Haladaptatus sp. R4: one gene and its partners. The main gene of each other region encodes a partner of the protein of the gene in region 2 in a complex. Links are inferred from orthologs where the notes say so. Each region holds a gene or a part of one and is shown on either strand. Other genes may lie near its edges.

Evidence for each region.
Region 1: the proteins of A4G99_RS05570 (region 2) and fen are in contact, whole or in part, in a crystal structure (PDB 1RXZ), measured with the Archaeoglobus fulgidus proteins. The link is inferred for Haladaptatus sp. R4 from one-to-one orthologs. Residues at the interface, in WP_010877842.1 of Archaeoglobus fulgidus: Asn43, Val44, Ala45, Met46, Pro120, Arg121, Pro123, Leu125, Gln151, Met192, Ser194, Asn218, Tyr219, Pro220, Ile237, Leu238, Ala239, Pro240, Arg241, Ile242, Glu243, Ser244; in WP_010877775.1 of Archaeoglobus fulgidus: Lys326, Ser327, Thr328, Gln329, Ala330, Thr331, Leu332, Glu333, Arg334, Trp335, Phe336.
Region 3: the proteins of A4G99_RS05570 (region 2) and rnhB are in contact, whole or in part, in a crystal structure (PDB 3P83), measured with the Archaeoglobus fulgidus proteins. The link is inferred for Haladaptatus sp. R4 from one-to-one orthologs. Residues at the interface, in WP_010877842.1 of Archaeoglobus fulgidus: Val39, Ala42, Asn43, Val44, Ala45, Met46, Leu125, Asp168, Ser194, Asn218, Tyr219, Pro220, Ile237, Leu238, Ala239, Pro240, Arg241, Ile242, Glu243, Ser244; in WP_010878125.1 of Archaeoglobus fulgidus: Ala74, Ile178, Ala179, Ile183, Arg190, Ser195, Asn196, Leu197, Arg198, Gln199, Lys200, Thr201, Leu202, Asp203, Phe205.

What each region holds. Positions count from the first base shown.
Region 1 is NZ_LWHG01000021.1:138,578-148,863, reverse strand. What follows is about bases 3,334-6,248. They hold fen (flap endonuclease-1), read right to left. Parts: upstream 5,324-6,248; coding sequence 4,343-5,323; downstream 3,334-4,342. Other genes in these bases: A4G99_RS10240 (thioredoxin domain-containing protein), read right to left, coding at 5,971-6,248; A4G99_RS10245 (hypothetical protein), read left to right, coding at 5,428-5,859; A4G99_RS10255 (hypothetical protein), read right to left, coding at 4,102-4,296; A4G99_RS10260 (AAA domain-containing protein), read right to left, coding at 3,334-3,949. Outside these bases: A4G99_RS10265 (lactate racemase domain-containing protein), read right to left, coding at 38-1,267; more of A4G99_RS10260, read right to left, coding at 1,301-3,333; more of A4G99_RS10240, read right to left, coding at 6,249-7,059; A4G99_RS10235 (GNAT family N-acetyltransferase), read right to left, coding at 7,145-7,726; A4G99_RS10230 (class I SAM-dependent methyltransferase), read left to right, coding at 7,816-8,406; A4G99_RS10225 (DUF3054 domain-containing protein), read left to right, coding at 8,429-8,848; A4G99_RS10220 (TIGR03618 family F420-dependent PPOX class oxidoreductase), read left to right, coding at 8,921-9,319; A4G99_RS10215 (SdpI family protein), read right to left, coding at 9,344-9,985; A4G99_RS10210 (OFA family MFS transporter), read left to right, coding at 10,073-10,286. UniProt on the Methanocaldococcus jannaschii protein: Structure-specific nuclease with 5'-flap endonuclease and 5'-3' exonuclease activities involved in DNA replication and repair.
Region 2 is NZ_LWHG01000011.1:375,096-385,301, reverse strand. What follows is about bases 2,677-5,511. They hold A4G99_RS05570 (DNA polymerase sliding clamp), read right to left. Parts: upstream 4,549-5,511; coding sequence 3,805-4,548; downstream 2,677-3,804. Other genes in these bases: A4G99_RS05565 (23S rRNA (uridine(2552)-2'-O)-methyltransferase), read left to right, coding at 4,989-5,511; A4G99_RS25735 (hypothetical protein), read left to right, coding at 4,731-4,880; A4G99_RS05575 (hypothetical protein), read left to right, coding at 3,185-3,772; A4G99_RS26985 (hypothetical protein), read right to left, coding at 2,677-3,041. Outside these bases: Holliday junction resolvase Hjc, read left to right, coding at 277-765; A4G99_RS05585 (transporter), read left to right, coding at 1,776-1,979; A4G99_RS26990 (hypothetical protein), read right to left, coding at 1,976-2,584; more of A4G99_RS26985, read right to left, coding at 2,568-2,676; more of A4G99_RS05565, read left to right, coding at 5,512-5,747; A4G99_RS05560 (queuosine precursor transporter), read right to left, coding at 5,789-6,517; A4G99_RS05555 (ribbon-helix-helix domain-containing protein), read right to left, coding at 6,510-6,683; A4G99_RS05550 (twin-arginine translocase subunit TatC), read right to left, coding at 6,720-8,954; A4G99_RS05545 (twin-arginine translocase subunit TatC), read left to right, coding at 9,049-9,903.
Region 3 is NZ_LWHG01000011.1:810,083-820,191, forward strand. What follows is about bases 4,650-7,387. They hold rnhB (ribonuclease HII), read right to left. Parts: upstream 6,484-7,387; coding sequence 5,815-6,483; downstream 4,650-5,814. Other genes in these bases: A4G99_RS07800 (ATP-grasp domain-containing protein), read left to right, coding at 4,650-5,804; A4G99_RS28640 (hypothetical protein), read left to right, coding at 6,779-6,910; A4G99_RS07810 (tRNA pseudouridine(54/55) synthase Pus10), read right to left, coding at 7,305-7,387. Outside these bases: A4G99_RS07775 (hypothetical protein), read right to left, coding at 1-286; protein translocase subunit SecF, read left to right, coding at 418-1,278; A4G99_RS07785 (preprotein translocase subunit SecD), read left to right, coding at 1,275-2,834; A4G99_RS07790 (hypothetical protein), read left to right, coding at 3,018-3,794; A4G99_RS07795 (protein tyrosine phosphatase), read left to right, coding at 3,946-4,596; more of A4G99_RS07800, read left to right, coding at 4,593-4,649; more of A4G99_RS07810, read right to left, coding at 7,388-8,600; A4G99_RS07815 (PQQ-binding-like beta-propeller repeat protein), read right to left, coding at 8,664-10,109. UniProt on the Methanocaldococcus jannaschii protein: Endonuclease that specifically degrades the RNA of RNA-DNA hybrids.

The DNA of each region.
Region 1 (10,286 bases), on a different replicon or contig from region 2:
CGTCTGGCCGCACGTCCTCTGGTGAGGTAACCCGTTTTCACTCCGGTCGAACCAACAGTGTATCGAGCGCGTCCGGAACGACGAGCACGTCGCTGCCGGGTTCGACGGCGTCCTCGACGGAGTCCCGGGCGTGCATCAGACAGTCCTCGACGATTTCGGGATGTTCGCTCCCGGTCACGTACACGTCGTGGTCCCGCAAGACGCGGGCCACGACGAAGGCTCGTTGTGCCCCCGGTTCGTAGCCGGTTCGCATCTCCTCGTAGAGACTATCGGGGTCGTTCGCGCCATCGAGTCGGTCGTAAAATCGCTGTTCGCCTTTTCCCTCGCCAGCGCCTTCGGGCATGTCGGCGGGGACGACGACCCGTCCGCCCGAACGGAGCGGGTTTCGGTCGCCGAGGACGACGTACGTCGCGGCGCGGGTCGCCTGATAGAGGTTCGCGGCTTTGGCTTCCGGAACGCCCGTGATGACCGCGTCGTAGCCCCCTTCGACCGGAACCGACAGCGCCTCATTTGCGACTTCGGCGAGGTCGGCGACCACGTCGCGGTGGTATCCGGCACTGGCCCCGAGAATCCCCTGTGGCCCGTGCGTGACGTTCAGACAGAAGTCGATTCCGATCACGTCGCCCGCGTCGTTCAGCAGTTCTCGGAACGGGTTGTCCTCGACCCGGCCGAGTCTGACGCCGTCCCGGGAGAGCATGTCCGGCCCGTGCGTGTACCGGATGAGCGACTCGCCACCCGCGCCGATGGCCACGGTTTTCGCCCCGCCGGAAAAGCCAGCGTACTGGTGCGGTTCGACCATCCCGGTCGCAAGGACGCGGTCCGCGTCCGCGACGGTCGGGTTGAGTTCGATGGAGACCGCTACCCCATCAGGTGCCTCGACCGTTCCGACCTCCATCACCGCCTCCGCGTCGTGATTCTCGGCGAGGTCCGCGTGCTCGCCGAGCGCGTCCTCGATTTCCTCGTCGGTCATCGGGCGGTGGAGACCGAGCCCCAAAACGACCGAGACGTTTCCGCGACGCACGTCCGCCTCCGCCAGTTCCGCGAGCAACACGTCCAACAGCACGTCGTCCGGCGTGGCCCGCGTCACGTCCGTCACGACGACCGCGACCGTCTCGTCAGGGGACACGAGGTCGTGGAGATTCGGGCCGTGCGGGTCCGTGACCGCTCGATCGGCGGCGGTCCGAGGGGATATCGCGGTACCTCCCGGCGGAGAAAGAACGGTCACGTCGCAGTCGGGCAGGGAGTAGTCCGGAAGCGAGTCGTCCATGAGTCGCGGTACGAACGCCGGGGAGGAAAGTCCTCAGGTCGCCCACTCGACCATTCGGTCGTACAAGGGCGACGAGCGCAGGGCGCGCTCGTCACCGACGAGGACGAGGGATTTCTTGGCCCGGGTCAGCGCGACGTTCACCCGGCGATAGTCGTCGAAGATGGGACTGTCCAAGTCGCCCGTGGCGACGAACGAAACGATGATGACCTCCTTGCTCGACCCCTGGAACCGATCCACCGTATCGACCGCGACCGAATCCGGAACCCTTCGAGAAATCTCGGCGACCTGCGCCCGGAACGGCGCGATGACGCCGATGTCCTCGCGGGCGACGCCCGCCTCCACGAACTCCGAGACGAGTTCGGTCACGCGCTCGGCCTCGACGGGGTTCGTGTTGCCCGCCGTCTTCCCGCCGGGGTCGAAGAAGCTGACCCCCGTCCGGAGTTTCGGTGAAAGGGCGTCCGGATCGACCGTCGGGAGGTTCTCGATCCGTTGGGCCGCAACCTCGCCGCTGGCCGGACGGAGCGCGCCGTCGTAGAACTCCCGCGAGGAGAACGCCTGAATCCGCTGTGCCATCCGGTACTGTCGGTCGAGCATGACGGACGCCTCGGGGTACCGTTCGACCAGTCGCTGGAACAGCGATTTGGAAAGCTCGGTTTCAGCTCTCACCACGGGCGGCAGTTGATGATGGTCGCCGACGAGGACGAATCGTTCGGCGAGGTTGATGGCCGCGTGTGTCGCGGGTTCGGTCAACTGCGAGGCCTCGTCCACGAGCGCCACGTCGAACGCCTCCTCGCGCATGATCCGCGAACCGCAGGTCGACGTCGTGGCGGCGACGACGCTCGCCCCCTTGAGTTCGGCGACGCGCGCGCCGGGGTCGCCGCTCCGCTCCAGACGAACGTCCTGCATGTCCGCGCGGACGCCGGTCTCCGTGCCGACGCGAACGATTTCTCCGAACCCTTGCTCCCGGAGCGCTTCGAGCGCGTTGTCCACGGCGCGGTTCGTGAACGCCGACAGCAGGACACGGTTGCCGTCCTCCACCAGCGCCCGAATGGTCCGCGCGATGGTGTAGGTCTTCCCCGTTCCGGGCGGGCCGTGGATGAGCGCGCAGTCCTTCGCGTTCACCGCGAGGTTGACCGCCTCGTTCTGGGCGTCGTTGTTCTCGATGAAGGGTTGCATCCCGTCCTCGAACTCCGGTTCTTCCCGACCGAACAGCACGTCCTTCCGCCGCTCGTCGCCCTTCAGCAGGGCGTCGTGCAGCGCGGTCAACATCGCGTCGGACGAGAACTCCGAGGGGTACACGTCCAGTCTGCGAAGTTCGACGGGTTCGTCCGTCGTGACGACGATTTCGTCGCCCAACTCCACGACCCGCGCCAGTTCCGCGTGCCCGCTGACCGGGTGGCCGTTGCTGGCGAGGACGACGTCGCCTTCCCGAATCTTCGAGACGGCATCGTCGGTTCGTCGGGCGCGGAGTTCCCAGCGCTCGCCTTCGATCTGTGTTTGCCCCGCGGGTTCCAAGCCGATGAGCGCGCGGTCGTCGTCCGCCCGCTCCTCGGCCGTCTGTTCCCAGAGTTTGGCGTACTCGCGGTGGGTCGCCCGCCGCTCCTTCTCTATCTGCTCGTACTTCTCCCGGAAGTACTCGCGCTCGTCCTCGGAGATGGGGCGGCCTATCTGGCCCGCCTTCGACTCCTGATCCAGACGCCCCGAAACGACCATGCAAGTGTCCTTCTCGAAGCAGTACTCGCATTTTGCGTTCGCCTCGTACCCCGTCGGAACGCTCATGTCGAACTCCGCCGCGGCTATCTCGTTGCGAGTTCGGACGACGAATTCCAGCAGTCCCTTGGCGATGGCGAACTCCTTCGCGGGCGAGAGGTCGCCCGACTCCTCGGCGCGGTCCAGCGCCGAGTTCTTCGTGTACAGCAGGGTCCCCGTGTCGGCCGGAACGTCGCGTTCTTGCAGGAGGAGGGCGTAGCAGGCCGCCTGAATCTTGTCCTGAAAGCGCGGGTCGCGGTTCGTGTTCTTGCCCGTCTTCAGTTCGACCGGCATCCCGCGACGGAGCGCGTCACACCGACCCTTGATGCCGAAGCGTTCGCTGATGAGCGTGTACTCGCTTCGCCAGTCGTCCGTGTCGTCGAGGACGCCCTGTTCCAACCAGCCCTCGATGGCGCTGGCGTTCTGGCGTACCTCACCCGCCACCTCGTCCGCCTCGCGTCCGAGCAGGCCGAGTTGCAGGCCGACCTCCTCGACGCGCTCTTCGATGGATTCGTCCAGTTCCCGACCGCGGAGCAGGTCGCCGAACACCTCGTGGACGATGGTTCCTTTGACGACGGGGTAGTTCAGCGGAATCCCCGACAGTTTGTTCAGGTAGTACATCCGGGGGCACTGCACCCACGAGCGAACGTCCGTCACGTTCACGAGGAACGCCGGTTCGACCACGACGTAGGACTCCTTGCTCGTCGCGTAGCTCGTCTCGCCTTGGTATTCGGACTCCTCGACGTCCGTCACCAGCAGTTCCATCCCCGCTTCGAGATACTCCGCCGTCTCCGTCCACTTCCCCCACAGCGTCACCGTCTCCGGCACGTCGTCGTCCGGTTGTACGACGACTTCCACGAGGTCGCGCTCCCCGTACTGCGTACTCACGGTCCGCACCTCTCCCGGCTCGGTGACCGTCCCCCGTATATTCACGAACAGTTCGTACTTGCCCTCGCGGAAAAATACTGTCGATTACGACGGCGAAGACTGGTTGGACGAGTTCGGTGTGGTTTCGAGGTTCGTTTTCCCGTCTCGCCACGAACGGACGCGCTCGGTTTTCGCCAAAATCAGTTCCAACTCCGGACTCATTCCGCATCCGAGACGAGGGTCCACGGCGGGTCGATAACGCCGATCATGGTGAGAATGATGGCCGGGAACCAGTAGATGGCGATGATTTCCAGCGTGAGGCTGTCGTACAACAGGAGAAAGCCGAAGAGGAAGACGAAGGGAACCACGAAAATCAACCAGACGGCTAGCGTACGTTGCTGCTCCACGTCCATTGGCGGGAGGTCGAACGAGGGGGGCAAGAATCCTTCGAAAGCAGAGCTACGTCCACTGGTCGAGACCGGTCTGGGTGATGCTCTCCTCGATGCGCTCGAACCCCCGTGCCACCTCGTCCTCGTGGACCTTCCACTCGTCGACGACGTACTCGCGGGCCGCCGCGATGTCGGGGTCCATCGACGCGTCGAACTCGTACTCGTCGGTCACGTCAGGGTCCAGAAACATCCCGCGGATGATGTCCACGTTTTCGATGTACGCGTCGCGCCCTTCGAGGACGCCGAAGAGGTCGCCGTGTTCCTTGACGCCCTTGAGTGCCGTTTTCGGGCCGACACCGGAGACGCCCTCGTTGAAGTCGGTGCCACAGAGGATGGCGATATCGACCAACTGTTCCCACGTGATGTCGTGTTCTTCGAGCGTCGCCTCGAAGTCCATCAACTCCGGGTCGCCCTTGCTCGTCAGTTGGCGGAGCGTGAGCGGCGCGCCGAGGAGGAGCGCGTCGTAGTCCTCCGTTCCGGCGTAATCGACCGCTCCCGTTCGCGCCATGTGCGCCGCCTGTGCTTCCCCTTCGGCGGGGGCCTCGATGACGGGCACGTCGAGCAGTTCGAGCAGTTCCCGCGTCGTTTCCTGAATGACGGGCGTGAGCCGCTGGGTGTGGGCTTCGAGTCGGGCGACTTCGATGGCGTCGCCCTCCTCGCGTGCGTCCTCCAGTTGGTCCTCCAGTTTCTCGCGCTGTTCGCGTCGGTTCTCGATCTCGTCGCTCTTCAGGTCCGTGACGTGGCCGTCGAAGACGAAGACGGGAACCAGGTCGTGTTCGAAGAACTTCGGGAGGCCTTGGACGACCCCAACGAGATTGGCAACCTCGGTGCCGTCCTCGGTGGTGTACACCTCGTCGCTGGTCCACTTGACCGTCGTCGTGAGATAGCGATAGAGCCAGTTGTGGGCGTCGATGGCGACGACCGAGCCTTCGATGTCGTCGAAGCTGACCTCCTCCAGGGATGCGAGTTGCCGCAGTGCGGAATTACCCATTTGGCGACGCTAAGGGCGGGAACGGCTTGAAAGCTCCCGTCCGGGACGACATCGAGCTATCTGTCGGAGAAAAGTGTATTAGAACCCGATTTGAAACGAAGCGTATGAAACGAAGAGCCGTCCTCACCATGACCGCCGGTTCTCTACTCGCACTCGCTGGGTGTGTTGGATCCCTCGGTTCGAAATCTCGGGATAGCGGCGTCGTCCTGACGAAATTGTCCATCGAGAACGATAGCGAAAACCCGCAAACAGTCGCAGTCGATGTGCTCTACGATGGCAAAAGCGTTTATTCAGAGAGACACGAGGTCACAGCGAAGGAGGGCAACGTTCTCGGTGGGAAGGAGATTACTGTCGACTTTCCTAGTGATCCCGGAGAAGTCGTGATTCGTGCGAAGATAAGGAATGACAGTGCGGAGGCGAACCTCACGGACGTGATGAAGAACGCGTGTGCGAGAGTACAAATTTGGATAGACTCGGACAGTTCGCTATCCATTTTTTCGAGCAACGAGGGAACCGGCTGTTTCGAAAACCGATGACTCCCCGTACTTCTCTTCGGTGTAGCACTCGCTCGTGAGTCTGTGTTCGACCAGTGTGACAAAGAGAGCGGTGAGAGAAGAGTGGAACATCGGGTTCACGACGAACGCCGATCAGTTCCCGGATTTCGTGCCGGTCGTCGTGCTGGTCGAGTTCGTCGTGGTTTTCGTTCCCGTGGTGCTCGTGGTCGAATCGCCGGACGTCTTGGTGGTGCTCGTCGTCCCGGACGTGGTGGTTCCGGAATCTCCCTTCGTGGTGGTCCCGGAATCTCCCTTCGTGGTGGTCGTCCCCGAACCGTCATCCTTCGTGGTGGTCGTTTTGGAATCGTCCGTCGTGGTCGTCGTTTTCGATCCCGACCCTTTCCCGAGCGCCGCGTCGAGTTGTGCCTTCGTCTTCTTCGGTGACACAGTCGGCGCGGTTACGGTGTCGCCGACGACGATGCGGGGGACGCGCGTGATCGGGATATCGTGTACTTGGTCCATCGTCTTCTCGATCTGGGACTGGTACTTACCCGACTCGATGAGCGAGGCGATATCCGAGCGGTCGCTCACGTCTGCCTTCTCGGCCAGGTTGAGAAGCGTCTCCGTCGTCGCCCACCCCGGCGCACTGTTCTGGTTTTTGAACACGGTGCCGAAGTACGTCCAGAACTGGTCGGGTTCCTGATTCCAGACGACCAACCCGGCCCGCGCCGCACGGGGTGAGTCGGGGCCGTGGAACCCTTCGCCGTCCTCGTAGGCGACGGCGCGGAACTCGATCGCCACGTCGCCGGGTTTGACGTACTCCTCGATGAGCGTCGGCAGGATGTCGAGGACGAAGTGACGCGTGTAGGGACACTTCCACGCGCCGTAGAACCGTGCCGTCACCGATGCGTCCTCCGACCCCATCGTCGCATACTTGTGCTCATCCGCCTTTTCCGGGCGTGACACCGACCGATAGGCTTTCGGTGCGGGTTCAAGGTCCTCCGGGTCCACGGGTTCGACCTCCGACGTCGTCTCCGTCTCTGTCTCCGTCTCCGTTCCGTCTTCGGTGTCCGTCGTGCTCGTCGTCGGGAATTGAATGGTCTCCGTCGTCTGTGCGCCGTTCCGTCCGCTCGAATTCTCCGAGGACTCGTTCTTCGAAAACGCCGAGCAACCGGCGATTCCGACCGTCAGGCCCGACCCGATGAGTCCGAGCACTCTTCTTCTATCGTCTCTCACTGCCATACACGAAGCGATACTAAACCTTCGTTAATAGGTCATTAACGGCTGAATGAACGGTGTACTAAACGAAGAGATCCTCTCCGTGAAATCATCGATCTTCCGAGCGTTCAACCGGCCGAGAGTCGTCCGATTGCGGTGGCCGACGACCCTCCTTCGCGGCCAGAAACTCCTCCTCGTTCGTGGAGAGGTCACGGGCACGATACACGTCCAATCCGTCCTGATAGCGCTCCGTTTCGGGATTCGGGTGTTCCAAGACCAGTTCCGCCAGTCCCGTCTCCTCGCCGGTGAACCCGAACCCCGCTCGATAGAGCGCGTGGTACGCGTAGGGATTGTTTACCGCGATTTTAACACGCTGATAATCACGCTCGTGAATCCGTCTCGTCGTGAATCGCGCGAGTTCGGAACCGATTCCCTCGCCGCGGCGGTCGGCGTGCACCGTCACGTACCGGAGCCACATCGTCCCGTCATCGGTGCGGTCCTCGTTGAACGCGATGGCGGCCACGAGACGGTCGTCGCCGTAGTTCACCGGAAGCCCCACCGCATCCCGTGAGATGCGGGCGACGGCCTTCCCCGTGTTCGACATCACGAACTTGCCCGCGTAGCTGAACCGTTCGTAATCGAGTCGCAGTTTCGGCCCCTCGTCCGGCCATCCCAGTACCGCGTACTCCATGCCCATCCGTTTCGGCGCGACCCACATCCCTCCATCGGGTCGCCCGTTCCCGCCGTCGAATTTTATGCGATGGGTCGCGTTCATCCGATATGTCCCCCACGAACGGCGATATCGGTCACTTCGACCGCATCGCACAGTTGTACGACTACTTCTCGCCCGATTCGGATTACGACATTCTGCGCGAAGGCCTCCAACAGGCCGAACGACGGGTCGAGCGAATCGCGGACGTGGCGGGCGGAACAGGCCGTGCCGTGCGCGCGTTCGACGTGGACGAGCGCTTCGTCGTCGATGCCTCCTCGGGGATGCTCGCACAGGCACACGCACGCGGACTCGATTGCGTGCGCGGGGACGCGACCCGACTGCCGCTCGACGCCGAATCCGTCGATGCCGTCGTCATCTCGGACGCGCTCCATCACATCGGCGACGCGAAGGCGACTCTTTCGGAAGTCGAGCGCGTGTTGCGGCCCGGCGGCGTGGTGATCATCCGCGAGTTCAATCCGGCGACAGTTCGGGGCCAGTTGCTCGTCCGTGGCGAACATCTGCTGGGAATGCGGTCGTCGTTTTTCACGCCGGACGAACTGGCTCGTCTTCTACACGCGGCGGACCTCGTCCCGCGAGTTCGGGGCCGTGGCTTCGATTACACCGTCGCGGGTATCAAACGCACATCGGGAACGACATAACCCCGGCCGTGCAACGAACCGTATGAGCAGTGCGTTCGTAACTCGGCGATTCGACCGCTCGGGAACGACGGCCGGACTCTTCATCGGCGATATCGTGGTTCTGTTGGTGCTCTTGGCAGTCGGGAGCCTTCGCCATCACGATCCGATTTTCCAAGAACCACTTTACTTCGCTAACACCGTCGCACCGTTCCTCATCGGGTGGTTGATATCCGCGTTCATGGTCGGCCTGTACAGTTCCCGCGCCCGCCGCTCGATTCGAACCTCGGTGCTGTTCGCGGACGGAACGTGGATTACCGCCGCGCTCATCGGTGCCGCGCTCCGTGCGACGTCGTTCTTCCACGGCGAGTCACCGGTCAGTTTCGTCCTCGTGATGCTTGGCTTCGGCATCCTGTTTTTGACCGTCTGGCGAATCCTGGCTGGGGTTACGTTCGCGATTCGCTAACGCGGTCACTTTTCCGTCGCCGAACGCCGTGGCCCGTAGCGTAAAGTGATTCCCGGTTGTCGTCCGTTCCTGATGTCGTCCATTCCATCCGAGTTCCACGAACTGTTCGAGAAGCCCGTCTTCGCGTACTTCGCCACGCTCACGCCGGAGGGACTGCCGCACGTCACCCCGGTGTGGGTCGATTACGACGCCGACGAGGACAGGGTGCTCGTCAACACCGAACGCGGTCGGCGCAAGGAACGAAACGTGCGGGAGAATCCGAAGGTCGGGATGGGAATGACCGACCCGGACAACCGCTATCGGGCGCTGTCCGTCCTCGGTGAAGTCGACGAGATGACCGAGGAGGGTGCCCGCGAGCACATCGACGAACTATCTCAGCGCTACACGGGGGAGGAGTATCAGCCGGAGATTCGGACGGCGCGAGTCCTGCTCAAAATCCGTCCGGACGAGGTCATCGCGCACGGCGGGTGATCGGAAACGGCGAAAATAGCGTTTTTACGCGGCGACACGCCGGTACTCGACGTACGAGTACAGCATGAGATAGGCCGCGGCGAGGAGGACCGGGCCCACCACGAGGTAAATCGCATATCGGGGGACGAACGCGCCGAGGATGGCGATGATCCCCGCGAGTTTGAACAGCGGCCCCGCACGCGCGTGAGTTCGTTTCCACACCCTGTCGTCCGAGAGCGTCCACGGCGTCCGAACGCCGATGAACCAGTTCCGCTCGACGCGGCTCATCAGCGCGCCGATGAAATAATACAGCACGCCGATGGCTGGCGACAGCACCATGGTGAAGTCGAACCGGTAGCCGAGGTTCCAGAGGACGATCAGCGCCTGCATGTACAGCATGAACGCGACGAACAGGACGATGAACAGATCGTAATACCGCCGGAACTCCGCGATGTTCTCCCGGAGCGGGTCGATCCGCGGAATCGCGGCGAAGAGCACGAGCAGTCCCGCGGTCATCGTCGGGATCAGGAACAGTCCCCACAGCTTTGGCATCGTGCCGTCGGCGTTCCCGCTCGCGTTCCAGTGGGACGCGATTTGGTCCGGCATGCGGGGATAGTAGTACACGCCCAGGGCGAACGAAACGGCGACGAGTGCGAGCGCGACGAGATACGATTTTCTCCCCTTCATGGAGGATAATAGTTCGTATTCCCTCATAAACGTACGCGGGTTTCCCCAAACCCAACTCTGATTGTTATCCGGTTGGTCGGTTGCGCCATGAGTACTACCGATGTCGATTATTCTGCCCGTGCCAAGGACGTGCTCGGGTTCTCCAGATGGTGGCAGGTCGCCGCTGCTGTCGTGATGATGGGGTTGGTCAGTCCGTATCAGTACGTGTGGTCGTCCCTCCGCTCGCCGATCGCGAATCGCCTCGCCATCGACCCGGCGGCGCTCGGCGCGGTGTTCACCCTCTTCGTCATCTTTCAGGCGG
Region 2 (10,206 bases):
TCGCGTTTACTTGGTTGCTGTGTGGGCCACTATTTTGGCCGAGCGGTGTTGAGAGGCCAAAATATCCTGCACAGCAACCGCGAGCGGGCGGGGGCTTTCGAAGTCTTCATCACAGTTATTGAAATCGCATATGAATCAGAAACGTCTCATCGTAGCGAACGGTTAGGGACTTTCCATGGACCTGCTCGACCAAAAACAAGAATCATCACGTCCTCGCTTCCACTTTCGCCGCGCTATCGGCCGTTTTATTGCCCGCGACCGCCGACCATCGACCATATGGCGAATCGGAAAGGCGACAGACGGGAGCGCGAACTCGTCAACAGGTTGGACGAGGTCGGATTTGCGGTCATGCGCGCTCCCGCGAGCGGGGGTGCGACCCAGCGCGAACTGCCGGACGTGCTGGCCGGGAACGGGAACGTCTTCTACGCCATCGAGGCGAAATCGAGTTCCGGCGACCCGATCTATCTCACGGGGGAGGAAGTCGAGGCGCTGGTCTACTTCTCGCAGAACTTCGGCGCGAAACCGAAGATCGGCGTGCGCTTCGACCGCGAGGATTGGTACTTCTTCCACCCCGCCGACGTGCACCAGACGAAAGGCGGGAACTACCGGGTGAAAAAGGAGAAAGCGCTGGAGGACGGGGACTCGATGGACGACCTCCAAAGCGACGACGAGGACGAGGAATCGAAACACAGCGTCTCGGACATCCTGCACGCGGTCGATCAAGGCGTTCTCTCGGTGGAAGAGGCGACGGAAATTTTGGAATAACGGTCGCTCCGCGGTCAAGCTCGAAAATACTGAAAAATCGATCCGACTACTCGGCGTCCGGGAAGTCGGTCAACTCGGACTGCTCGTTCGGGCGTCCCGGCCGCTTGAGCCGCGAGCGCGGGAACGAGTAGCGCCGAAGGTGACGCGACTCAACCTGTTCGGGTCGAAGCCCCGACGGAATCGGGTAGAGCACTTCGACCACCGGGTCGTCCGCCGGGTAGCCCTCGTTCGTGGGATACTCGGCGACGGTGCAGTCGCGGCCCGGTACCTCGACCTGGTCGGCCCTGTAGTCGGTCATCCGAACGACGACCAGCAGGTCGCGCTCGCGCGGTCCACGACGGGTTCGCCGGGTTCGAGCCGACAGTGGTCACAGAAGTGCGGCCCGGCGGCGGCCGTCTTCTCGTCCACGAAGACGGTCGAGTCACATCGTGTACACTCGACGGCCTCCTTTCCCGGCGGGGGTACGCGCCCCTCGTTGATTTCGATGGCGACCCGCCGGATGTGCTTGCACCGGACGCCCCGCATCATGTGGTCGGGGCAGGTACAGCGACCCCCGATCAGGTCCACGAAGTACGTGTTGTCGCTCTGGCTTTCGACTTCGTACAGTCCGCCACCGAGCGGCGTGACGGACATTCGCTCCGCTCTGGCACGTTGTGAGCGTGGATTCGTCTCCTCCGTCTCCGCCAGCGGAGCCAGCGATACTTTTCTGGAAGCGGCTGTGTCTATCATGGGTGCTTCCTCCGTGAAACCCGGCGACGAAAATCAGCACGTTGCGACTCCTCAGCGGTGGTTTCGACGTATTAGGGTACGTGCCGAACGACCCTAAGGCTTTCACCTGTCAACGCAAGCTGAGACCGTTTCGGCGGCGAACTCGACGGAAATGGCTCGTTGAATCCTCGATTCGTATTTCTGAGCCGTCAAAAATGAAGGAAAATCTGTGGCTCACGACGACGGACGAGCGCCGACCGCGAAGCGGAGAACTTTTGATGTAACCCCGGGAAATCCAGAGCATGGAACTCGAGGGCGATACGCTCCGCGACATCGTCGTCTCCGTCGTGTCGGTTGGATTCTTTATCGTAGCGATGTATATCGTCGGATCTCAGTACGATACCGGCGGTATCACTGGAGCGGGAGCGCTCGAAATCGTCGGCGTCATCGCACTCTTCATTCTCGTCATGACTGGCGTCGGATTCTGGTTGGCGAATCAGCACTAACGGTCGCGCCAGTCGGTCACGGTCCCGTTTTCATCCAGCGCATCCTCGTAGTAGACGAGCGGATGCGTCACCGTTTCACAGCGCTGATCCTGGTTCACGCAGTCGTCGTACGCCTGTAACGTCGCGCAACTCGGCGGCGCGAACTGCGTCGTTCGCTCGTCGCGGACGCGCTCGATTCGAGCGCGTAGCCGATCTCCTCGACCCGATTCTCGAACCTCACAGAGCGACAGTATCTCGTCCGCGTCGAGTCCGATGCTGGCGAGAAACGAGACGAGCGTGAACTCGGAGTGGGCGGGAAGCGTTTCCGCGTCCCGCATCCGCGAGAGCAGCGCCGTCATGCACGGCGGGAACAGTTCCGGGGCGAGCGTGTCGATATCGTGTGAAAAGTCCGCGTCGGTGAACGACGACTCCAATTCCGACAGTTCCTCGTCGAGTGCGGCCGCGATTTCCGAGGGGACCGAAAGCGGTAGATCCTCGGCGATTCGCACCTCCACCGCCGTCCGGAGCAGTTCGTGCAGTTCGGCCTGCGAGACGGTGACGACGCCGTCCGAAAGTTGGCGCGTGACGAGTCGCCAATCGTCGCCGTAGTCACCCGCGAGCGAGATGTAGGTGACGACGTCGACGCCGAAGTCGTCGCCGCGCGCGACGAACGTCCTCCGAGAGGTCGAAATCCGCGAGCAACTGTTGGAGCGTGAGCGACGTTCCGCCCGTGCTCTTCAGGCCGTCGTCGGGCGTCTCGAAATCGGCGGTGAACCGTTCGTAGGCCGTCGTCGCCTCGGCGCTGGCGTACTTTTCCACCGCACCCGGTGCGTTGAGGAGCGACACTAACAGTCGGGCGATGGGATAGGAAAGCACCTCCGTCGATGTCGCCCACCGTCGTCCGTCGTCAGGGGCGCGCACGGTTCCATCGAGCAGTGCTCGGCGCACGCGCTCCACGCCACGCTCGACGGCGGGGTGGCGCTCTCCCTCGCCCGCGATAACCGCCGCAGGGTCCAGGTTTGCGTCCCGAACCGCCTCGCGGGCGGACGCGAGGAACGGGTATCGGGCATGGAGCGAATTCATTGTTCGCCGTTTCGAGCGGTGGCGGATAAACGCGACGGTCGCCAGTAACGAGAGATTTCTCGAACAAAGGGGACGGAAATGCCGCATTTCCTCGATTCGGCCGAATCCAATCACCTATTACCGACGCGTGAGAACGGAATTGCGTGCCACGTTTCGACTATCCCTGTCCCGACTGTCGGACCACGACGAACCTCCACGGCCCCGACTGCCGATTCGACGGGGAGCCGTGGACGAACATCGAAAAGGCGTACACGGACATCGTCTCGATCCTATCGGCCGACTCCCTCCCCGAGGAAGAACTCCGCGAAACGGTTCACGGACGGTGGGATGCGACCCACGCTGCCGCACTCGACCGACTTCGACACGAAAAGCGCGTCGTGGAGAGCGACGGTGCGCTCCGATTGCTCACCGGCGACGAGTTCCGCGAAACCGTCTCCGAACCGAGTTTCGAGCCGATGCGGACGATTTACGAGAAGGGGAGCGTACCGGGGTGTCACGACAACGCCGTCTTCGCCATGGTCGCGTGGTACGAGATGGTCGGCCTGTCGTGGCCCGAGACGCGTGAAAACGTGGTCGAGTGGCTGCACAAGAGCGGAACGTGGGGACGCGGCGGATTCGAGGAGTCCACGCCCGAAGAACTGGTCGAGAACAAGCGTCACGTCTACGAGGTCGGCTATGGCTGGAAGGAGAAGGCGGAAGCGACGAAGGCCGTTATCGACCGGAATCTGTAGAACGAGAGGTACGAGAGTCGTCGAGGCTGTTTTCAGTCGCTCTGGATGCGCGGTGCGAGCATGTACGTCACTTGACCCATGCCTTCCGCGATTTCGAAGTGAAGTTTGACGGGGAACTCCTCGCCGAGGTCGATGCTCACTTCGCCGTCGTTCGGGATGGCCTTGTTCATGTCCTTGAGATAGTCGAGACTGAACAGGGAGTGGGCGGGTCCGGTCGTGAGGTCGATGAGGTCGTCGCGGTCGAGTTTCAGATCGACGTCGTCGGTGTCACCTTCCGCTTCGACGTAGAACAACTCGTCGTCCTCGTCCACGCCGAGGGCGATGTGGTCGGACACCATGTCGGCCGCTTTGACCGCACGGTCGATATCGGACCCTTCGACGACGATGGTAGCGGAGAGATCGAGGTCCGGGATGTCGGGTTCCTGGCGGATGGAATCGGGGTCGATGAGCGCGAGGGTGTACTCCAAGCCGTCGATCTTGATGTGGAGTTTTCGCGTCTCCTCGTCCAACTCCATCTCGATGAGTTGGTCGGAGCTAGCCATGCCTGCGACGCTTTCGAGGCGGTCGAGATTGACGCCGAGAATACCGCCGTTCGACTCGTAGGACTCGAACGCTTCGGCGTCGAGTTGGAGGTCAACCATGCCGACGTTGGCCGGGTCGACTGCTTTGATAGTGAGGCCATCCTCCTCCAAGTGGATTTTACATTCATCCACAAGAACGCCCACGGAATCGATTGTCGTCCGGAGCGTATCTGCGCTCACGATAGCCTTGAACATGTTGATAGGGGGTATGAAAGGGTGGCATAAAAGTCATCCGTTCGCGCGCGCGGCATGTGCATATTGAGGGCGCACCACGCCATCGAACGGAGGACAATCATACCACCGCTACCCCATTATTACAAGAGATAATATACAGATTTTTGATAAACTTTTTACGCTAGAAGGTACTCTGAAGAAATATGTCGCAGGAGTGGCGGCCAGAAGAATACACGCTCGACGAAGACGACCCTCGATGGGGAGTGTGCAACTACTGCAAGAAGAAGGTCTTCGTCGGCGGGAAGAACAAATCCGACCTCGTTCGTCATCAGGACGAGTGTGAATACCGCTGACGGGGCGTTCCTCGTCGGCCAGTTACGATTTTTGAACGGTGGGACGCCACGGAGAGCGACGGACAACGAAGGGCGTAAACATCCTCGTAGACAACTCATTCCTAACAAATGGCCCGTAAAGATCACTACTACAACAAATCCAAGCAGCAAGGCTACCGCTCGCGGGCGGCCTACAAACTGAAGCAGTTGGACGAATCCGCACATCTCCTCCACGAGGGCGAGACGGTCGTCGACCTCGGGGCGGCCCCCGGTGGGTGGTTGCAGGTCGCCGCCGAGGAAGTCGGCGACGACGGAACCGTGATCGGTGTCGACCTCCAGCGAATCAAATCCATCGACGGCGTCGAGACCATCCGCGGCGACATGACCGAGGAGGAAACCCAACAGGAAGTCATCGACGTCGCCGGTTCGGCCGACGTCGTCCTCTCCGACATGGCACCGAACATGACCGGCGAGTACAGCCTCGACCACGCTCGCTCGGTGTACCTCGCCCGACAGGCGTTCGAAACGGCACTCGAACTGCTCGATTCGGGCGGCGACTTCGTCGTCAAAGTGTTTCAGGGACCGGACTTGGACGACCTGCGCGACGACATGGAACCCGAATTCGAGTACGTCCGAACGATGAGTCCCGACGCCTCGCGTGACGAGTCCTCCGAGGTCTACCTCGTCGCCCGCAAGCGCCTCACTGCACCCGTCAGAGCGGGCGACAGACTCGAAGTGACCATCGAAGGCGTGGGAAGCGAAGGCGACGGCGTGGCGAAAGTCGAGGAGTACACGCTGTTCGTGCCGAACACCGAGGAAGGGGAAACCGTCGAAATCCGCGTCGAGGACGTGAAGCCGAAGTTCGGCTTCGCCCAGCGACTGGACTAACGGTTCTCGTCGTCCATCACCGAATCACTTCCGTCTGATTTTCAGTCCGCCGAACTCGGCACTCGACCGGCGTTCGTCTGTGAACGCAGATAGCCCACGACGGCGTAGACGAAGGGCGTGTCGAGGAGTGCGACGAACAGCTTGAAGACGTACTGGCCGACGATGAGCGACAGGACGACGCTCGTCGGTATTTCCGGACCGATACCGGCGAATCGGGGGAGCGCGTAGAACGCGATTCCGACGAAGATGACCGTATCGATGGCCTGACTGGTCGCCGTCGAACCGATGTTGCGCGCCCAGAGGTGGTCGCCGTCGGTGAGTTCGCGGATTTCGTGGAAGACGATGACGTCCCAGTTCTGGCTGACGACGTACGCACAGAGGCTTCCAATCACGATGTTCGTGCTCGCGCTGAGGACGGTCTGGAACTTCGTGGGGTCCACGCTGGACTGTGCGGCGGGTGCCTCGATGGTGGACCAGACGAGCACGAGCATGACGAATATCATCACGAAAGCGACGTTGACGAGTCGCTGGGCCGCCTTCCGCCCGTACACTTCGGCGTAGCAATCCGACGCGAAGAACGTCAGCGCGTAGGCCAGCGCCGCCCCCGGCAGAACGAGCGCGTCGCCCGTGACCGGAAGCGAGAGCGGAATCGTGAACTGGAGCACTTTCGCCGCCGTGAGCTGTGCCGTCACCAGCGCCGTCACGAACAACCCGGTGAGGACGAGTTGACCGGTTGCGAGCGCGGACCCCGGTTGCACTCTCTCAGTCATCTTCGAGTCGTCCGTGACGTTCGTCTATCTCGTCCAAAATATCCAGCATTTTCCGGATCGACGCACGAATGGCGTCGCTTCTGTTCACGAATTTACCGTCGTCGCCGACGTGGTCGTCCAAGTCGGCGAGCAGTTCGTCGGGTATCTCGACGCTTATCTTGCTCATACCGTGGTATTCCGTGAAGAATACTTAAGCGCACCGTCAGGCGCGCCGACCGCCGAGCGTCCCGACCCAGAGGCCGCCGAGACCGATGAGGTAGGCGACCGAGAGGGGAATCGCGATGAGGAACAGCGTGTACAGGCTGTCCGGGGTCACGAGCGCGGCGATGACGAAGATGCCGATGATGGCCGGACGCCAGTGTTCGAACATCGTCTTGAAGTTGAGAATGCCGCCCCAGTGGAACAGGAACATCGTCACGGGGATGTCGGCGAGAAGGCCGATACCGACCGTGGTGAGGAAGACCAGCCAGAAGAACGCCTTCACTCGGTAGTAAATGACCATGTCCGCGCGGTGGGCGTCCATGACCAGCCACGAGATGATCTCCGGCGCGACGATGGTGTAGCCGATGTAGCTGCCGACGAGGAGACCGGCGAAGAGCGCGCCACCCCACGCGAAGAACACGTTTCGGTTCCCGCGGACGAGGTTTCGCTCCTTCATCGCGGGCCATCCGTAGTACAGCACCATCGGGAGCACGGACACGACGGCGAGCAGCGTGCTGATCTTCACTTCGAAGATGAGCGCCTCGACCGGATGGAGGGTCACGACGTTGAGCAGTTGTCCGTTACCGGCGACGGCCGTCACGGCCGCCGGGACGCGACTGGTGAAGTCCTCGTTGATGGTTCCGATACCACCCTGATAGAGGTAGACGAAGACGCCCGCGAGCACGAGCATGAACACGATGACGATGCGGAACATCTTCGACATGAGGCTCTGGGCGATGAACGCGAAGTCGTAGTAGTAGCCGCCGATGTCGTCCTCGGTCGTCTCGTCGTCGGTGAACGCGCTCGCCATCCCCGCCGTGGTGCGCTGGAAGACGTTCCCCTCCTGCTCGGTACTCTGTTGTGCCACGTCCTCGGCGAGTGGTGCTTCGCCCTCGGGTGCGTCGGGATCACTCTCGCCCGTCTGAACCGCCGCGTCGGCCTCCTTCGCTTCCTGTGCCGCGTCGTAGCGGTCGAGGATGGCCTGTGCCTTCTCGGGTTGGTCGGAATCCATCGCGGCGCGGGCGTACTCGACCGACTCGCCCTCGCCCATCTCGGCGAACAGTTCCGGCGGAGCGGCACGGATACCCGCCGCGTCGAGTTCGTACGGGTCGAGACCAGTGGACTGACCGATGGCCGCGCTCTCTTCGAGGGAGGTAAACAGGAAGTAGAGCGTAGCGAGGATCAGCGCGACGAGCGCGACCGCGACGGCGGTCAGGACGACGGCCGTTTCGCGCGGGACGCCGATGGCTTGTTGTATCGGCGGGAACGGCGCTGGACGGTACTTCGCCGGGAGTCCCGAAAGGAGCTGTTCGTTCACGAAGTCGATGCCGTTCTGCGTGATGAACAGGTACGCCGCCGCCGCCGCGACGAGCGTGATTCCGGCGATGTAGTTCCACTTGTCCCGAATCGCCGTCCTCGGACTCACCTCGTTGCTTCCCCGTTTGATGGTGACGAGGAACTTCGACAGGTAGAGGCTGAACCCGTAGAGGAGACAGAGCGGAACCGCCCACATCACCTGCGTGAACGGGTCGGGCGGCGAGGCCACGGCACCGAAGACGAAGATGATGAGGACGGCGTACCGCCACTTGTCACGGAACGTCTCGTAGCGCACGATACCCGAGTAGCTCAGCGAACTCATGATCAGCGGGAGTTCCGCTGCGAGACCGAACGAAAGGGAGATGATGAGGACGAATTCGATCCACTGTACGATACCGTACTTTGGATTCAAACCGGCGTTCACGGCGTTTTTCGCCAGGAAGCTGAACATTATCGGGAGATAGACGGAGTAGCCGTAGGCGATCCCGCCGACGAACAACAGGATTCCGAGCAACACCAGCGGGATGATTTTCCAGTAGGAGATGGAGGCATCGGGATACCAATCCTGATCCCGGATCGAATTTCGGCCGAGGTAGAGGAGAGCGGGGATGGAGACGGCGATTCCGGCGAACATCGCAACTTTTGCCTGAAGAAGGATGACGTCGAATGGCGTTACGGCGACGATGTTGACGTGCCTCCGTATCTCGGGTGACATCCCGGATTTCGTCACGTGGCGGAGGAACGGGATGACCACCCACGACATGCTATAGAACGTGCCGAGAAACCCGATGACGAAGACGATGAAAACCTTCTGGAGTTCCTTCTGTGCCGTTCTCAATAGGCCGCCAATGGTTTCACGGCCTGAAGCAACCGTTCTCGCCGTATCCTCGCCGATGAGACTGTTCCCCGAGGTAGACATTGCTTGGGGATGGTAGCCCCGTGTCAGTTATCAATCTTCCCGTCTCGCGAGATGAAGAAAGCCTATAATAATACGGCTGCTTATCCTCGGGTGAATGGGCGAAGAATCGGATGCGACGGCAGGTAGTAATCTGTCCAAAGTCCCGGCGTCGGAAGAAGCGCCGGCGCCGCCGGACGAAGACCTGTACGAGCCAGAGGACCCGGAGCAAGCAGTCGAGCGGCCGAGTCAGCCGATGGAGGACGAGGAGATGCCGCTGGCCGACCACGTCGAGGAGATGATAAAACGACTCGCCGTCGTCATCGTCATCGCGGCGGTCGTCACCCTTCTCATCCTTCCGACCGCGGACCACATCATCAACTTCCTCTGGTATCAAATCCTGCCGGTCGCGAAGGACACCCGACCGCGAATCTACGCCCCGCTGGCGCTCGTGATGACGAAGCTCAAAGTCGCCAGCCTCGGCGGCCTCGTCGTGGCGCTCCCCGTCATGGTGTACGAGACGTACCTCTTCATGCGCCCCGGACTCTACCCGAACGAGCGACGCTACTACCTCGCCGCGGTCCCGACCAGCCTCGTCCTCGCGTTCGTCGGGCTCTGTTTCGCCGACTTCCTCATCCTGCCCGCCATCTTCAAATACTTCCTCTCGTACACGTCGAGCGCGGACGTCGGCATCGCCTTCGGGTTGACGAAAACGTTCAACCTCATCCTGATGATGATGGGCGTGTTGGCCATCGTTTTCCAGATTCCGCTCCTCATCATGCTCGCCATCATGATGGGACTGACGACACGCCAGTGGATGGCCAGCAAACGCCTGTACTTCTGGGGTGCGTTCGCCGGGTTCGCCTTCCTCTTCAGCCCCGACCCGACGGGAATGGCCCCGTTCCTCGTCGCGATCACGATGGTCGGTCTGTTCGAGGGAACTCTGCTCCTCCTAAAATGGACGGGCAGGTGACCGTTTGACACAGTTTTGGTCCACCCATTCTCGTTGAGCTACACAATGGGAGCTTTCGATAGCTGTAATCGGTATATAACTAAGGGGATCAGCCCTCAATGTAGTGGTAGCGTTCGTACCTGCCCTTAGCTCGCGTGCCAGCAGCTACAGACCGCAGTTCGCGTGCCAGCAAACTGCCACCCTTTGGGTGCGAACGCCCGGCGCTGCTTTCTATGGATCGCCAGTCCCCGAGTCCGCACTGAACCCGTCCTCGATCAGCGGTTCACCGTGTCAGATTCGTTTCCTCGGACACCGTTCGCTCTT
Region 3 (10,109 bases), 430 kb from region 2 along the record:
AGGCTTCCCGCACCTCGTAGACGATTTCGGTTTCCGGTCCCATCCGCTCGCCGCCTTCCACGGACTCGACGCGGAGCGGGACGTCGAGTGTATCGCCACAACAGCCCACGTCGAGGAACTCCTCCCACACGTCGCCCGCTTGGACGTGATCCTTCGTCTTCCGGAGGTACGCGAGGAAATGCCTCGTTCCGATCTGAAATTGCCCCCAACTGCTCAGATCCTCGGGATACGAGACGACGACTCGGGTCGCCGATTCGCCCGTCTGCTGTGCGTTTTCTGTCGCCATAGTGATGTAGAGGAGCGCGAGACAATTATGCCTTCGTACGACTTTTTCCCTTTTACACTCCCGTTTCGCATGACTGTTTTGGCCGTAGTAATTAAGAAAGCTTATTCAGGGCCGTCCCGGACCCATCCGTTATGGTAGAGTTTCAAGTACCGGAGGTCGATTACACCCGGTACTCGAATCGGCAATTAGCGGGGGTTCCCCTCGCCATTCTCGTGCTGGCGTTGCTTGTCCTCGCCGGTTGGTACATGGCAACCGGCGCACCAGTGACGCCCGGCATCGATTTTACAGGCGGAACGGAAATGAGAATTCAGACGACCGCGTCCCAACATCACATCGAGACGTCGTTCGATTCTCAGGTCGCGTCGGTGACGCCGTCGGCATCGCAAAACAACGTGTACCTCGTTTCGTTCCAAAGTACTGATACGAACTCGCTGACGAATCAGGCACAGAGTAACGGATACGAGGTACTCTCGGTGCAGAGTACGTCCGCGAACTTCGGAGCGGGTGCCCAGCAGCTCGCGCTGTACGGTATCGTCGCGGCGTTCGTGGGGATGAGCATCATCGTCTTCCTGATGTTTCGCTCGTTCGTCCCCTCCATCGCCGTCGTCATCTCCGCGTTCGGCGACATCGTGATTCCGCTCGCGTTGATGGACGTGTTCGGCATCAAGCTTTCACTAGGTACCGTCGCCGCGCTCCTGATGCTCATCGGTTACAGCGTGGACTCGGATATCCTGCTCAACAATCACGTCCTCCGGCGCTCGGGTGACTTCTACGAGAGCACCTATCGCGCGATGCGGACCGGTGTGACGATGACTGTCACCTCGCTTGCCGCGATGGTCGTGATGACCCTCGTGTCCGCCTTCTTCCAAATCGGGCTTCTCACGTCCATCGGCGTGATTCTCGTGATGGGACTGGCGACCGACCTCATGAACACCTACATGCTCAACTTGAGCCTCCTTCGCTGGTACAAATACGAAGGGGTGGCGCGATGAGCATCCGCGACCATTGGCGTACCGGGTTGCTCCTCATCCTCCTGCTCGGGAGCGCGTTCGCGCTCTTCGTCCCGCAGGGTGGGAACAGTAACAGCCTTTCCGCAAACGCCACCTCTTCCGGTCCGACCAACCTGAAGTACGGGCTCGACCTGGCGGGTGGGACGCAAATCCGTGCGCCCGTCAACGGTGTCACCGCCGAACAGGTACACATCGCCAACGGAACGTCCCAAACCGACCTCCAGAAGAGCGTCGCCAGCAACATCAAGGGCGTCGGTCAGGCGGACGTGAAGTTCCGGGCCACGCAGTCTGCGACTGTCGGCACCATCGAGGTGTACTCGAAGAACGTCAAACCGGCACAGCTGAAATCCGCGCTCGACAGCGCGAACGTCGAGTACGGCACCGTTCGACAGGGTGTGACCGCACAGACGCGCTCGGAAATCGTCAAGGTGTTGAGCGACAAGATTTCGAAGGCCGGACTCGCCGGTGGCCGCGTCCAGCAGGTTACGGCCGCGAACGGCGACCACTACATCCAGATCGAGATGCCGAACGCGAACCAGTCCGAGATGCAGGAATTGGTCACCCACCGCGGTCAAGTGTCCATCGTCGCCCACTATCCGACGGACAACGGCACCGCGAACACGACGGTGATCACCAAACAGAACATCACCAACGTCGGGCCTGCACAACAGAGCCAACGGGACCAAACGTGGGGCGTCAGCGTCTCGCTCACCGACGGCGGTGCGAAGTACTTCTCCAAGGTGATGAAGGATCGCGGATTCACCAGTTCGAAGGGAACATTCTCCTGTAACTATCCCGGGCAGTCCCCGGACCAGGCGGGATACTGTCTCTACACGGAAACCGACGGGAAAATAGTGTCGGGCGTGAGTATGGGTGGTCTCGCAAGCTCCATCAACAACGGCGATTTCCAGAAGAATCCGACGTTTACGATTACGACCGGTCACAACGCCTCCGAGGCGCGGAAGATCCAGATCAACCTGCAGGCCGGTGCGCTCCCGGCCTCACTCGACACGCAGGCGGGTTCGACGACCTACCTCGCGCCGAGTCTGGCGAGCCAGTTCAAACTCTACTCGCTCCTCGCGGGTATCGCGGCGGTGCTGGCCGTCAGCGGCGTCGTCTTCATCCGCTACGGGAAGAAGGAGGTCGCCCTGCCGATGATCCTGACCGCCCTCTCCGAGGTGTTCATCCTGCTCGGCTTCGCTGCGGCGATCAGTTTGCCGCTCGACCTCTCGCACATCGCGGGATTCATCGCGGTCATCGGGACCGGGGTGGACGACCTCATCATCATCGCCGACGAGGTGATGAGCGAAGGAAAGGTCAGTTCCTCGCGCGTCTTCCAATCGCGCTTCCGCAAGGCGTTCTGGGTCATCGGGGCCGCCGCCGCGACGACCATCATCGCAATGAGTCCGCTGGCAGTCCTCTCGCTCGGTGACCTGCAAGGGTTCGCCCTCATCACCATCCTCGGCGTCCTCATCGGCGTGCTGGTGACGCGACCGGCGTACGGTGACATCCTGCGCTACCTGCTGACGGACCGATAAGCTGTCTAACTTCTCACCGTTTTCTTCGAATTTTGGTCGTGCTGTAGTAGTCGATCTCGACCGGCTCTCGGCTGTGTGAAGATAATATCTGTGATATAAACAAATACATTGATATAAATTTATATAAAATTAATCAATCTAGAAATAGAATTTATCTGTGTAGACTATCCATCTGAAGTTGCAATGTCTGATCGAGATACGAACGAGGACGTCAAACGGAGCGACGTGCTACGAGACGTCACAAAAACGGCGTCGGAGACGAAGACGAAACGACGGGGATTCCTCCGTTCCTCCGGTGGTATCGCCGCATCGCTCGCTGCACTTCCCTTGGTTTCGAGGGTCACTTCCGCAGCCGAGCCGCAATCGGCCGAGGAGCGGCTTCACGAGCTTGCAAAGAAGCACGAGTCGCCCGAAGTCGCCCGCAAAGCGGTCGAAGAGACGGGAGGAGAACTGCTACGTGCGCTTTCGACCCGTGGACTGCTGGCGGATGCCGACGTGAACTCGCTCGGTATCGAGGAAATCCTCCCCCATCAAGACAGCAGTAAGGTGGACGACGGCGTCATCGTTCTCGCGTACGACCACAAAGGGACGCTGACGACGCAAGTGCAGATAATCAAGCGACTCGCGGATAGCAGGCTCCGTATCATGGTGGAACCACAACTCGACCGCAGTTTTGCGCTGGTCGAACCCGACGCCGACGAAGAGTCAGCCACGGTTATCACGACGAACGACGACGGGGTGACTGTTCAGCGAAACTGCGATACGAGCTGGTACGGCGGCTGTAACCACAACCCGTCAGATGACTGTGGTTGTACGGAAAACAGCATGTGTGGATGTTATCAGACCGAAGTCAGATGCTGTCAGACCCTCGGTTGCTCGATAACCGGGTACAAATACGGAAACTGTGTTACGACGCCGAGCGGCTGTTGCACGCACGAGGGTTGTGAGTCCTTCTGCTAACGAACTCGGTTACCGCTGACGAAGCCTTTTTTCGAAAACGAGTGGCCGTATTCCGTCACCCAATGTAATCATCTCCTGTGGCCACCGTAGGTACCGTCTACTCCCGAAACGATGCGTCCCTTATAACCACCACAGCGTGGAATCGGGGACGATGTTGGAATACCTCCAGCACGGCAGACGACGGGTCGCCGTGGAGATGGAGCGGTTGCGCCTGCGGCCGGACGCCCAGCCACGGGACACGGCACGTGCGGTGCGGTCGCTCCCGCCAGAACCGGCGGTTCTGTTTCTCTGCCTCGGAAACATCTGTCGCAGTCCGCTCGCCGAGCGATATCTTCGTGAGCGACTGCAGACGTCGGCGTTCGATTGCTCGACCGTTCGCTCGGCCGGATTCATCGAAAAGGAAGGCCGGTCGAGTCCCGACGCGGCGGTCGCCGCCGCAGGAGAACTCGGCGTCGATTTGTCCGATCACCGTTCGCAGTGCGTGGACGAGACCATGTTGCGCGAGAGCGACCTCGTCCTGCTCATGGACGCGTGGAACTACTGGTATCTGAAACGCGACTACCCCGACGCGCTCGGGAAGGCCTACTTCGCGCGGTCGTTCGACGCCTCCCCGGAGTTCGAAATCGAGGACCCGTACGACGCCGACAGAGCCACGTTTCGGCGGGTGTACGGCGAAGTCACGGGAGCGGTGGATGCGTTTCTGGCGACCGTCGAAGACGGTGAAAGCGAGGTGAGTGAGAACGACGTGGTGAACGGGAACGTCGCGGGGGAGGAAACGCGGGCGGAGGACCGGAGCGCATGAGCGTCGTCGTCCCGGCCATCGCGGCGGGAAGTAGCCTCGCGTGCATCCGTTCGCTCGGCCGGAAGGGAATCCCCGTCATCGCGGCCTCCGAATCCCCCGAATCTCCCGCGTTCGCGTCGAAGTACGTCGACGAACGCGCGTCCCTTCCCGCACCGATCGACGGCATCGAGGGGTATCGGGACGGACTGCTGTCGCTCGCGGAACGGCCCGACGTGGAGACCATCGTTCCGCTCCGGGAACCCGAGAGCTACGTCCTCTCGAAATATCGGGAGCGATTCGCGGAGCACGTCGGCACGCCGTGGCCCGACTTCGAGACGATGGAGTCCGCCCGCGACAGGAATCAGTTGTTTCAGCGGGCAGAGGAGGTCGGGATTCCGATTCCGGAGACGAAACTCCTCACGGAGTGGGACGACTGGCGCGACGACACGGTCGTGAAATCCCGGTACACCGTGCTCGTCCGCGACAACCGAACGCAGTATCCGGGCGTGCGGTTCGTCTCCGGCGATCCGGACGAACTCGATACCCCCGACGAGGACCGCCTGATCGCCGAGATGGGCCACGTCCCAATCGTCCAGGAGTGCATCCCCGACGGGACGGAGTACGGCTTTTTCGCCCTCTTCGACCACGGCGAACCGGTCGTCACCTTCCAGCACCAACGAATCCGGAGTTACACCTACTCCGGCGGCGCGAGCGTCTTTCGGCGGGCCGTGTCGATCCCCACGCTTCACGAACAGGGCGTTCGGCTCCTGTCGGCGCTCGACTGGCACGGCCCCGCGATGGTCGAGTTCCGTCACGACCCGCGCGACGGCGGGTTCAAGCTACTCGAAGTGAACCCGCGCTTCTGGGGATCGCTACAACTCGGGGTCCACGCGGGCGTGGACTTCCCGTATCGCTACTATCAACTCGCGAACGGGGTTCGAAAACCGGATTACGGCTACACGGTCGGCACGGGGAGCCACATCCTTCGGGGCGAACTCGTCTACCTCGTCAGCCTGCTGCGCGACGATTACGACCACGTCGAACGCCCGTCGGTTCCCAGCGCCGTCGCTCGCGTCCTGTTCTCACTGGCCACTGACCCGAACTTCGATTACTTCTCCTGGGACGATCCGGGACCGTTCCGGCGAGACCTGACGAACCTCGTCGGCGAGTACGCGCCCTCGAAATCCGCGCCGCTCAAACGTGCCGTGTCGGCGCTGGTCGGCAAATGACCGTCGAAAATCAGAACTGATCGAGTCCCGACTGTTCCCGGGCGGCCAGCACGTCCTTGCTCGTCCGCCACGAGGTTCGGGCACAGCCTGGTAGTTCGCCGTTGGCTTCGACGTACTCGCGCAGGAATTCTCGGGTGTTGGGGTCGCTCGGATAGCCGCTGCCGACCCCGCCGTGTTTCTCGGCGAGTCGCGCGACGTGCGCGTCTCGCTCGACCTTGGCGACGATGCTCGCCGCACCGACGATGGCGTGGGTTTCGTCCGCCCCGTGCTCCGCCTCGATTTCGACCGTACCCTCGATACCTCCCCGCTCCTCGACACCCGCCGTAACCCGCCGGGCGAACCGCGCTTCGCTGGTGTCACAGGCGTCCACGATTCCGCGCGCGCAGTTTCCGTTTCCGTCGGCGGCGACCCGCGAAATCGCCTCGACGTGCGCCGCGACGGTCAGCGTGTTCATGTCTGTCTCGGGGTCGTCGATCCGCTCCGTCGTGATCTCGGCGACGCCGACCGAGATGGATTCGTCCGCGCGAATCGCCGCCGCGAGCGCCTCCCGGCGCTCCGGCGGGAGGTTCTTCGAGTCGTCCATACCGTCGGGGAGGGCCGCGGGGTCGTCAACCGCGACCGCAGCGGCGAACATCGACCCCAACACCGGCCCGCGCCCCGCTTCGTCTACACCGAACACGACCGGACGATGGGAGTGGGACACCATGGTCGTTTCTGATTCACCGACGGAAGGGATGTGATTTTTACAATCGTTTTTGGTGTGGTTACTAAGAAGATGAGTTGCGATTGTTGAGTGCCAGGCTCCGAAAGTCTTCACCTGTTCGCTTCGAGAGACTACCACTTATTCTCAGACCACAGTTACCGAGCCGCATGAATACCGCACCGCTACTGCACCGCGAGCCTCCCCAGCCTCCTCGCTCCCTATGGTCGCTCGTCCACCGTCGGAGACACGCTCCGACGAGCCATTCTTCGCGGTGCTCACGAAGACCTCGCGCGCCATGCGGTTGGCCAGTAGCGCCCAGCTCGTCCAGCGGATGGCGCGCGCTGACGAACAGCGCGACCAGCGGTCGGTTGCGCTGTTCCGGAATTTGTCGTGCGAGGGATGACGAGCGTGAGCGAGGAGTCGGTTGGGGAGGCGTGTGGCGTGGTGGCGGTGCCGTCGGGGTGGGACTGAAAGGGGTCGTCGCTCGCGTTTACCGTGGTCGCTTGCACGGGCCAGTATTTTGGCCGTGCGGTGTCCTCGTGAACGAAGCGAACGAGGGCTTGGAAGAGCTTCGCTCTTCCAGCGCGGAGAGGCCAAAATATCCCGTGCAACGACCACGAGCGGGCGGGGGCTTTCGAGGTAGTTTTCCCAGTAACTGCAGTCGCTAAGCCATCAAACACCTCTTTGTGTAGCGGGCGGGGGATTCAACGACTGCCCCTCAGCAACTAGAATCGCAACAGAGTCAAAATGAGGACCGTCAGTCGGATTCGATGGGTCGGATACTCCCTCCTCGTGGATTACTCCTTCAAGTAGTCGTCGTGGCCGAATATCTCGTCCTCGCCCTCGACGGCGACGACGTCCAGTGCCGTGACTTCCGCGTCGACGCCCAGTAGTCCAGCCAGACTCGGCTCTGTTCGCCCTTCGTCGCCGCTGACGAGTTCCTTGATGTAGAGGCCGCCCTCGCCGTGGATTTCGACTTCGCCGTGACGCTCGTCGTCCATGTGTCCCTCGATACTGTAGACTTCGCGGACGCGCGTGAGGTTGGCCCGGCGGTGGTCCACCCGGTTCGGGGTGAACTGATCGACCGTCGCGCCGTCCAGTTCCTCGATGGCGGCCGCGAGGTCCTCCTCCGTGACGGCCTCGTCGAACTCCACCTGTGCGCGGTAGGTCTTGCTCGCATCCAATCCCTTCACGCGCTCGACCATGTCGTGCGTGGCGAGGGTGAGCGTATCGACTTCGGCCTTTCCGTCCGCGAACTCGTTGATCTCCGCTTCGAGTTCGTCGGTGTCGGGTCGCCGCCGTCGCGGTTTCTTGACTTCGATGGCGAACGGGCGTCCCGTCCCGAGCATCAAGGCGTCCACGTCCTCGCGGCCCGCGCCGTGGAAGATGGCCTCCTCGCCGTCCATCGCCTCCAGCACGGGCGGCGTCGTCAGTTGCTCGACGCTCTCGTCGTAGAGGAAACCGCTGCCGCCGCAGTAGTCACAGGATTCCTCGCCGCCGCCCTCGGCTAGTTGCTTGCCCGACCCGCCGCACTCGCGGCAGGGCCATTTCGTCTGGGGGATGTCCCGTTCCAGCTTTCGATAGCGGCCGAAGACGAAGGCGGGGTTCACCTGCACGTCCACGTCGCCGCGTTCGAGGTTCAGGAGCGCCAGCACGTCCGGGCGGTCGAAATCGACTTCGGTGTCGGTGAGTCGTCCGACGCGCTTGCCGACCTCGCGGTTGAATTCGGACTTGAACAGTTCACCGGTATCCTCGGGCAACTCGGCCAATTCGCGGAGCAGGATTTCGTTTTCCTCCACGAGCGGTGGTGCCCGCGTTCCGACCTGATACGTCTCGAATTCGACGTCAGCGAGGGCCTCCGCGACCTGTTCCGCGTACGCATCGAACTCGTCGATGAGTCCTTCACAGACCCAACACTCCTCGTCGGGTTCCTCGAAATCCTCGTCGTCCTCCAGTGCGACCGCAACCCGGAGGGAGTGGCCACGTTCGGTGTTCGTCAGCCCGAAACTTCGGTCGGCGAACTGGCGACCGAGACAGGCATCACACACCGGATCCTCCGCGATGACCCGCCGCGCCGCCGAAAGTACGTCCATGTCTCATCCGTGGGAGTCACGCGGTAAACCGGTTTCCGATTGCGTCGAAAGAAGAAGGGAAAATCAGTCGCGAGTGAGCGTTATCGAGTCGGTATCCGTGAGGCCGTCGTCGTCGGTGACCCGGACCCTGATGGTCCGCTGATCGCAGAAGTCCGTGTGGACCGTGACGTTCTGGCCGGTGGTCTCGTACGCTCCGTCGCCGTCGAGGTCCCACTCGTAGCTGATGATTTCGTCGCTATCGGCCGTCGATGCGTTCGCGTGGAGCGTCACGGTGCGGTTCCCGTGGAACGTCCGGTTTGCCGCGTTCTTCGGCGACGTCTCGATGATGACGTTCGGGGCGTCCATCTCGTCTCCGGCGACTTGATGGTCGAGCGACGGCCTGTGGTCGCTCGATTCGAGGACGTGCAGTTCGCTCTCCTCCGATAGCACGCCGAGCCACTCGTGAACGGTCACGTAGAGTTTCCCGTCGGCAACGACAGGTGCGTACGGGACGAGGGGGCTCGACTCGCTAACCGAGTAGTTCCACTGTTCCTGGCCGGTGCTCGCATCGAGGGAGTAGATGGCGGGCGACGCCGGTCTGTCGCTGTGTCTGGTGAAATGGCGTCCGCCGACGTACACCGAGTCGTTGGTGGCCGTCGGTGCCGACAGATGGTCCGCCGCCGTGTCGTACGTCCACTGCTCGTCGCCAGTTGCGGCGTCGAGGGCGTACACAGTCCCGTGACCGTCTCCACGGGTGCTGACGTACACGGTATCGTTTCTGACCGCCGGTTCGGATATCTCGTCCCTCTCGGTGCTATCGGCGCGTGCCACCGAGTGGGTCCAGACGACGCTTCCGTCGTCGGTCGAGAGCGCGTAAACGGGTTGTGTGTCACCGTCGGTTTCGGCGGTGAGGAAGATGCGGTCGCTCGTCACGGCGCTGTCGAAGCCCTCGGTCGCATGGGGATTCGACACGTTCCACTTCGGCGCTCCGCTCGACGCGTCCATCGCCGACACAGTCGTGCCGTTCTGTGCGTACGCGGTCCCGTTCACGACGCCGATTATTCGCTGGCCGTACGCGGACCAAAGCTCGTCGCCCGTCTCCGCGTCGTAGGCCGTGTTTGCGACGTAGACGACGCCGTCGGCGACTATCGGACTCGCTTGGGCGGAGTTGTTGACGCGCCACTGGACTTCGCCGGTCGCGGCGTCGAGGGCGTACAGACCGCCGTTGTGGTCGTAATCATCGGCGTGCGTGCCGCGCGTTTGGACGTACACGGTCCCGTTGTCGACGGCGGGCGCGCCGGTCGCCGCACCGACCGTCGTGCTCTTCCAGCGTTGGTCGCCGGTCTCCGCGTCGTACGCGACGACGTATCCCTCGGCGGCAGTTCGGCGTTGGTCGTTATCGATACGTACGCCGTTCCGTTCACGACGGCCGCCCCCGAGTCGGCACGCGCACCGAACTGTGTGCTCCAGTCCTCGGTCGCGTACGGGGCCGGACCCGTATCGTTCGTCGCACCGGTTCGTCCCGAATCG